Regions from separate parts of the Solidesulfovibrio fructosivorans JJ] genome, predicted to be linked through region 2. Evidence: predicted binding sites of a transcription regulator. Region 2 holds the regulator's gene; the other holds the start of a gene.
The links. Region 2 encodes HrcA, which represses chaperone genes, less so after heat shock. Its sites were predicted from a motif close to TGTTAGCACTCNNNNNNNNNGAGTGCTAACA; they were not measured.
Positions count from the first base shown of each region.

Region 1 (4,351 bases), on a different contig from region 2:
TCGTCGGCGAAAAAGGCCGGCGTTTTTCCATGGCCGTGGACCATGAAGAAGTCGAGCCAGAAAAGGCCGACGATCTGGGCGGAGGTAAGCCAGATGATGATCTGGTTTTTGCGTTTGAAACCCACAAACAGCACCACGAACAGTATGACGAAGTCGCCAAGAGTGACGAGCGAGTCATACAGCGGGGCTGGCGACAGAATGAACGCTCCGCCGCGCAGCATGGCCACGGAAGCGAGGATGAGCACCCCCGCCATGGCCACCAGGATGACCTTGCGCACGTTTTGCTCACGCAAAACGAGCAACACGGCTGCGACCAAAAATGGCAGCAGCACCGTCGCGAACACCAACGTGTCGAGCATAGGCACCTCGGAAAAAAGTTTAGGGACCGCCATGGACTTAACGCTCCGCCCCCGCCGCGAGGCTGAGCTATCCAAAAGCATTTCGGCCGCCTGCTTTGGAAAAGCTCTAGGCCCCATGGGGGAGAGCGTCAAGTTTATGCGTCTTATAAGAAATCACCAGCCGGCGCAATCGCGTGATTCCTTTCACAAGAGGTTCTCCGCAAAAGAAACCGCCCTTTCGCACCGTCAGGCCGGCTTCATTGCAACCGAACGGGCGGCGCGTTCATGCTCCCTGAAATTCTTATAGAATCGCGCGGATGAAAAAGCCCGGGCAACGCATGCCCGGGCCTTTCCATGACAATCCTCCCGCCCCTTGCCCCTTTGGGCCCGGGGGGAGGGCGGCTCACTTCATGTATTTATCCAGAAAATCCAGCACCCGCGCCGTATTCTCCGGGGTCGTAAAGCGTTCGTCCAAATGATCCGCGCCCTTGAGGATGTCGATGACGACGCTGCCCTCCCCGGCTCCTTTGCGCAGCGCATCGGCGAAGTGGATGGATTGGGACACCGAGATGACCCGGTCCGCGTCGCCGTGCTGGATGAGGATGGGCGGAATCCCCGGATGGATATGACTCTCGGGAGACGCTTCCCGGTACAGTTGCGGGGCCTCGAGGGTCGTTTTGCCGATGAGCTTGTTGCCTTTTTCCGCCAGACGCTGCGGATCGCCCATGGTCAAAAAGTCAATGGGGCCGTACCAGTCGACCACGGCGGCGACCTTGCTGGATTGCCCTCCGTTTCCGAGGCTCTTGTCCTCCAGTTCTCCGGTCCCGCCGGTGACGCCGGCCAGGGCCGCGAGATTGCCGCCCGCCGAGTCGCCCCACAAGGCGATCCTGTCCGGGCGCAGGGAATATTTGGCCGCGTTGGCGCGCACCCAGCGGATGGCGGCCTTGACGTCACCTATCTGGGCCGGGAAAAGCGCCTCCCCGGTCAACCTGTAGTTGATCGGCACCACGGCGTAGCCGCGATCCAGGGCCGCCAGCATGGGGGCGACCTGGAAATCCCGCTTGTCGCCGGCGGTGAACGATCCGCCGTGGATGGCGATGACCACGGGGAAGGGGCCGTCGCCCGTTTCCGGCAGGTAGATGTCCAGTTTTTGCGCCGGGGAAAGGGAGGCATAGGGGATATCCAGCCATTTGCGCCGGATACGGTCCGTATCCACCCCTTTGCGCGTCTTGAAGATCTGTTGCAGGTAGGCGTCGACCTCTTTTCCCCTGCCGCTCATCGCCCCCTCCTGCGCCCGGGCCGGACCGGCCGTGACCAGGAGAAACAGCAGCCCCGCAGGCAGTAGGAAAAAAGCCAACCATAATGCTTGCGCCATGCCGGCTCTAAGATGCGCATCCATCCGAAACACCTCTGGATTACAGGTTCAGAGTCTTAAACATTAAGATGCTACTTACATCTAGATGTTTGAGACAGTAATGAGCGGATACCGGGCTGTCAAGAGGCACGCGGGCGCGGCGGGGGAAGGCGTTCGAGGGGAGGGACGGCGAAACGGCCGCGCCGGGTCAGGGTCGGGAGAGTCCGGCGTAGGCCGCGAGGAAATCGCCCAGGATCGCCCGGCGGTTTTCGATCTCGCTTTTCCAGGAATCGAGCCGGTCCCAGCCCTTGGCGGTCATATGGTAGATCTTGCGCGCCGGGCCGGGGGTGGACGCGTCCCAGACGGAGGAAAGCTCGCCGTCGGCTTCCAGGGTCTTGAGCGCGCGGTAGATCGCGCCCGTGTCGATCTTGAGGCCGGGGAGGCGCTTGACCAGGGCATCGTGGATGGCCCCGCCGTGTCGCGGTTCCTGCGCGAGGACGAGCAGGATGAACGCGGGCAGGTGGCGGGTTTGGCGGCGTTTTTTTTCCAACATGGTGCCTTTCGTCGTGTCGAATCGCGGACAGGGAGGATCGAATCCGCCCGCGCTTTGCCAGTCTAATGGGAAAAAGCCCTTTCGGAAAGGGGGGGTACGCTGCGCCTCGCAGGCGGGACGGGCCGCTCGGCGAACGGATGGGGCATCCTCATTTTTTTGCCCCGCATTCCATTTTTTTTCACTTCCGCCCCTTGCCTTTCGCCGTGATGTGGTTAGATAGGTTTCCGCCCGCCGCTAGCACTCGCCTCTCGTGAGTGCCAGCGGCGGTCCAACTTGCCAAATACCACTGGAGGTCACTGTATGAAGCTCAAACCCTTAGGCGATCGCGTGCTTGTCAAACGGCTGGAACAGGAGGAAGTCACCAAGGGGGGCATCATCATCCCCGACTCCGCCAAGGAAAAGCCCATGAAGGGCGAAGTCGTCGCCGTCGGCCCGGGCAAGCTCGACGACAAGGGCGATCACATGAAGATGCACGTCGAAAAGGGCGATCTGGTCCTTTTCAACAAGTACGCCGGCACCGAGATCAAGCTCGACGACGAAGAGCTGCTCGTGATGCGCGAGGACGACATCCTGGCCGTCATCGAGGCCTAAGGCCACCGGTTTCCCCATTCCGAATTTCCACTCTTTATTGAAGGAGAGCATACATGGCTGCCAAAGAGATTCTGTTCGACGCCAAAGCGCGCGAGAAGCTGAAACACGGTGTTGACAAGCTGGCCAACGCCGTCAAGGTCACCCTTGGACCCAAGGGCCGCAACGTGGTCATCGAGAAGTCCTTCGGCTCCCCGATCATCACCAAGGACGGCGTGACCGTGGCCAAGGAAGTCGAGCTCGAGGACAAGTTCGAGAACATGGGCGCCCAGATGGTCAAGGAAGTCGCTTCCAAGACCTCCGACATCGCCGGCGACGGCACCACCACCGCCACCATCCTGGCCCAGGCCATTTTCACCGAGGGCGTCAAGCTCGTGGCCGCCGGCCGCAATCCCATGGCCATCAAGCGCGGCATCGACAAGGCCGTCGAGTCCGTCGTCGCCGAGCTCGAAGCCCTGGCCAAGCCCACCCGCGACCAGAAGGAAATCGCCCAGGTCGGCACGATTTCCGCCAACTCCGACGCCACCATCGGCAACATCATCGCCGAGGCCATGAACAAGGTCGGCAAGGAAGGCGTCATCACCGTCGAGGAAGCCAAGGGCATGGAAACCACCCTTGACGTCGTCGAAGGCATGCAGTTCGACCGCGGCTACCTGTCCCCCTACTTCGTCACCGATCCCGAGCGCATGGTCTGCGAGCTCGACGAGCCGCTGATTCTCATCAACGAGAAGAAGATCTCCTCCATGAAGGACCTGCTGCCGGTCCTCGAGCAGGTCGCCAAGATGTCCCGTCCGCTTTTGATCGTGGCCGAGGACATCGAGGGCGAGGCCCTGGCCACCCTGGTCGTCAACAAGCTGCGCGGCACCCTGCAGGTTTGCGCCGTCAAGGCCCCGGGCTTCGGCGACCGCCGCAAGGCCATGCTGGAAGACATCGCCATCCTGACCGGCGGCCAGGCCGTGTCCGAAGACCTCGGCATCAAGCTGGAAAACATCACCCTGGTCGACCTCGGCAAAGCCAAGCGCGTCCTCGTCGACAAGGAGAACACCACCATCGTCGACGGCTCCGGCGACGCCGACAAGATCAAGGCCCGGGTCAAGCAGATCCGCGCCCAGATCGAGGAGACCACCTCCAGCTACGACAAGGAGAAGCTCCAGGAGCGCCTGGCCAAGATCGTCGGCGGCGTTGCCGTCATCAACGTCGGCGCGGCCACCGAGACCGAGATGAAGGAGAAGAAGGCCCGCGTCGAGGACGCCCTGAACGCCACCCGCGCGGCCGTCGAGGAAGGCATCGTTCCTGGCGGCGGCGTCGCCCTGGTGCGTTGCGTCAAGAACCTGCCCGACCTCAAGCCGGCCGACGACGACGAGCATGCCGGCATCGAGATCGTGCTGCGCGCCATCGAGGAGCCGCTGCGCCAGATTTCCGGCAATGCCGGCTTCGAAGGCTCCATCGTCGTGGCCAAGGTGCGCGACGGCAAGGAAGGCTTCGGCTTCAACGCCGCGACCGGCGAGTACGAGGACC
Region 1 covers NZ_AECZ01000021.1:23,403-27,753, forward strand. Annotated here, with positions in the region: gene DESFRDRAFT_RS14300 (NADH-quinone oxidoreductase subunit 5 family protein) at 1-359, opposite strand, end outside; gene DESFRDRAFT_RS14305 (alpha/beta hydrolase) at 742-1,617, opposite strand; gene DESFRDRAFT_RS14310 (PadR family transcriptional regulator) at 1,901-2,245, opposite strand; gene groES (co-chaperone GroES) at 2,546-2,836, shown strand; gene groL (chaperonin GroEL) at 2,890-4,351, shown strand, end outside.
Region 1: a site for HrcA is predicted at 2,478-2,508, ahead of groES (co-chaperone GroES). Genes of this name have one in related genera too.

Region 2 (4,351 bases):
CCTCTGACGTACCGGGCTCACGGCTGATGCCCCGTTGACAAAAGTCACGAAAATTCTGTACCGAGACCAAGGAGATCATCAGACGATGCCGACCCGCCTTACCCCCGTGCGCAGCCGCAAACTCGGCGATCTCGTCATCCAGCAGATCCAGGAAAAGATTTCCCTGGGCGTGTTTGCGCCGGGGTCCAAAATCCCCACCGAACCCACGCTCATGGCCCAGCTTGGCGTGGGCCGCTCCACCGTGCGCGAGGCCGTACGCGTGCTGGTCAGCGCCGGGCTTTTGGAAGTGCGCCAGGGCGACGGCACCTACGTGCTGGAGCGCCCTTCGGGCCACGAACCACTGGAATACCGCCTGCGCCGGGCCAAGGCCGAGGAGATACGCGAGGTGCGGCGCATCCTCGAGGTGGAGACGGTCCGGCTGGCCGCCGCCAACCGCAGCGCCGCCGATATCGAGACCATGCGCGAGTGTCTGGAGAAAAAGCAGGCCGCACATGCCGCCGGCGACGCCCACGGTTACGTGACCGCCGACATCGCCTTCCACACCGCCGTGGCCACGGCCAGCGGCAATGGACTTTTGGCCGACCTCTACCGCAGCTTCTGCATGGTCTTTCAGGACTTTCTCGACACCCTTATCGCCGACCGGGGCGTCAACCAGTACCAACACCGCATCCACACGGGCCTTTTGACCGCCATCGTCGACAAGGACCCCGAAGCGGCCGTGCGCTTCGCCCTCGAGGCCATGGACCGCACCACAAACGACGCCCAGGCCCTCGCCGCCCGGTAGCCGTCGCGCATGTCCCGGGGCCGGCTCCGTCGCTTTGCCCGGAGCCTTGGAGGCAGTCGGAAGCCTCGCGGCGATTCGTTTTGAAAACCCCTGTTATTTTGAGAAGATATACCTTCATTTACGCCTCTTCCCTTGACACGCCGTGATCGGATTGTTACTCGTTTGGCACTCTGTTGATTCGAGTGCCAAACTGGGGATGCACCATCATGACGCTTCAGGATCGCGAACGGGACGTGCTGACCACCATCATCGAGGTCTATATCGCCACGGCTTCGCCGGTCGGGTCCCGGGCCGTTTCCAAAATCAGCACCCTGGGCCTGTCCCCGGCCTCCATCCGCAACATCATGGCCGACCTGACCGAGGCCGGCTACCTGGACCAGCCCCACACCTCGGCCGGCCGGGTGCCCACGCCCAAGGCCTTCCGCTTCTACCTCGACACGGTCATGCGTCCCTCGCCCCTGGCCGCCAGGCAGCGCCGCCGCATCGCCGGCGACCTGGCCACGGCCGGGCTCGAGGTGGGCGACCTGTTGCGCCGGGCCTCGCGCGTTTTGGCCGGGTTGTCGCTCCAGGTGGCCATGGTCATCGCGCCCAAGCAGGCCGACGCGCGGTTCAAGCGCATCGACTTTTCCCTGCTGAACCCCGGGCTGATCATGGTCCTGCTGGTGCTCCAGGGCGGCCTCGTGCGCACCCGGGTCATCGAGACCGCCCCCGAGGTCACGGCCGACAACCTCGTCAGCTACGCCAATTATTTGAATGACCTGTTCGGGGACATGACCGTAAGCGAGGTCCGGGCCAGACTCGTGCGCGAACTCGAGGAAGCCAAGCGGACCGTCAACGCCCTGTGCCGGCAGGCCCTGACCCTGGCCAGCTCCGCCCTCGACGGGGAGCGCGAGGCGGCAAGCGAAGTCATCGTCGACGGCACGTCCAACATTCTCGGCCAGCCGGGATTCACCGACGCCGAACACCTGCGCGAGCTTATGCGCGTACTTGAAGAGCGCACGATCCTGCTCGAACTACTGGACAAAACCGCAAACGAGCTTAAAACGGTAATAACCATCGGCGGCGAACTTGACCGCGCCGCCCTGGCCGACGTCGGCGTCATCACCGCGCCCTACGGAGCGGGCTCCCATCCGCTGGGGGCCATCGGCCTCATCGGCCCGTTGCGCATGGATTACGCCAAGCTGGTGCCTGTGGTGAATTTTACCGCCGACACCTTGAGCCGGCTGCTTGACCGGCGTTTTTAACCGAAAAAGCCTCCGCTTGTGTCGCGACCGGTTATTGCCGGCCTTTTTTCGCGTCCAAGCGGGTACGTCCTGGAGGAAGCATGTCACCTGAGCCGAAAAATCCCGAAGACGCCGCCACCCCCGAGGAAACCGGCGCGACCGACCTCTCCCCCGAGGCGGAAATCGAGCAGCTTCGCGCCGAGCTGGCCGCCGAAGCCGACCGCCGCCTGCGCACCCTGGCCGAAACCGAAAATCTCAAAAAACGCCTTCTGAAGGAAAAGGAAGAGTTCCAGAAGTACGCCACCGAATCCCTGGTGTCGGAACTTCTGCCCGTCCTCGACCACCTCGACCTGGCCCTGGCCCATGGCCGGGGCAACGAAGCCTGCAAGGACTTCGTGGTCGGCGTGGACATGACCAGAAAGGCCTTCGTGGACATCCTGGCCCGCCACGGCGTGGCCGAATTCGGCGCCGAAGGCGAGGCGTTCAATCCCGAAACCCACGAGGCGCTGGGCATGGCCGCGCGCCCCGACCTGCCCGACGACGCCGTGGCCCAGGTGGTCCAAAAGGGCTACAGCCTGCGCGGCCGTCTGCTGCGGCCGGCCAAAGTCATGGTCAACAAGGCCCAAAACGCCGGTTAGGACCCCTTTTTTTTCGCCAAAGCCCCTTTACTCGCATGAATCGGGCCTTATATAGCTGCCTGTCACCAGGAAATTATCCGTCCGCAGGACGAGAGACCATACCGGAACCACCAAGGAGGAAAGGCTATCATGGGTAAGATAATCGGGATCGACCTCGGGACCACCAACTCCTGCGTTTACGTCATGGAGGGCAAGGACCCGAAGTGCGTCACCAACCCCGAGGGCGGCCGCACCACCCCGTCCATCGTGGCCTTTACCAAGGAACGGCTCGTGGGCGAAATCGCCAAGCGCCAGGCCGTCACCAACCCCGAGCGCACCATTTTCGCCATCAAGCGCCTGATGGGCCGCAAGTTCGACGGCCCCGAGGTCACGCGCTGGCTCGAGCACTGTCCTTATAAGATCGTCGAAGGCACCGGCGGCGACGCCTACGTCGAGGTCGAGGGCAAGAAGTACAGCCCGGCCGAGATCTCGGCCATCATTCTCGGCAAGCTCAAAAAGGACGCCGAAGCGTACCTGGGCGAGCCCGTGACCGAAGCCGTCATCACCGTGCCGGCCTACTTCAACGACGCCCAGCGGCAGGCCACCAAGGACGCCGGCCGTATCGCCGGCCTCGAGGTCAAGCGCATCATCAACGAGCCCACGGCCGCTTCACTCGCCTACGGCTTCGACAAGAAGTCCAACGAGAAGATCGCCGTGTTCGACCTCGGCGGCGGCACCTTCGATATCTCCATCCTGGAAGTCGGCGACAACGTCGTTGAAGTGCGCGCCACCAACGGCGACACCTTCCTCGGCGGCGAGGACTTCGACCAGCGCGTCATCAACTACCTGGTCGAGGAGTTCAAGAAGGAAAGCGGCATCGACCTGGCCCAGGACCGCATGGCCCTGCAGCGCCTCAAGGAAGCCGGCGAAAAGGCCAAGAAAGAACTTTCCACGGCCATGGAGACCGAGGTCAACCTGCCCTTCATAACGGCCGACGCCTCCGGTCCCAAGCACATGATGGTCAAGCTCACCCGCGGCAAGCTGGAATCCCTGGTCCACGACCTGGTCCAGCGCACCGTGGAGCCCTGCCGCAAGGCCCTGGCCGACGCCGGGCTCAAGGCCGCCGACATCGACGAGGTCGTGCTCGTCGGCGGCATGACCCGTATGCCGCTGGTCCAGAAGACCGTGCAGGAATTCTTCGGCAAGGAGCCCAACCGCTCGGTGAACCCGGACGAGGTCGTGGCCATGGGCGCGGCCATCCAGGGCGGCATCCTGGCCGGCGACGTCAAGGACGTGCTGCTGCTCGACGTGACCCCGCTGTCGCTTGGCATCGAGACCCTCGGCGGCGTGTTCACCAAGCTGATCGACCGCAACACCACCATCCCGACCCGCAAGAGCCAGGTGTTCACCACGGCCGCCGACAACCAGCCGTCCGTGTCCATCCACGTGCTCCAGGGCGAGCGGCCCATGGCGAACGACAACATGACGCTCGGACGTTTCGAGCTGACCGGCCTGCCGCCGGCGGCCCGCGGCATCCCGCAGATCGAGGTCACCTTCGACATCGACGCCAACGGCATCGTCAACGTCTCGGCCAAGGACACCGGCACCGGCAAGGAGCAATCCATCCGCATCACCGCCTCCTCGGGCCTGTCCGAATCCGACATCCAGAATCTCATCAAGGATGCCGAGTCCCACGCCGAGGACGACAAGAAGAAGCAGGAAATCAT
Region 2 covers NZ_AECZ01000013.1:72,630-76,980, reverse strand. Annotated here, with positions in the region: gene DESFRDRAFT_RS10890 (FadR/GntR family transcriptional regulator) at 86-784, shown strand; gene hrcA (heat-inducible transcriptional repressor HrcA) at 991-2,028, shown strand; gene DESFRDRAFT_RS10880 (nucleotide exchange factor GrpE) at 2,109-2,645, shown strand; gene dnaK (molecular chaperone DnaK) at 2,775-4,351, shown strand, end outside.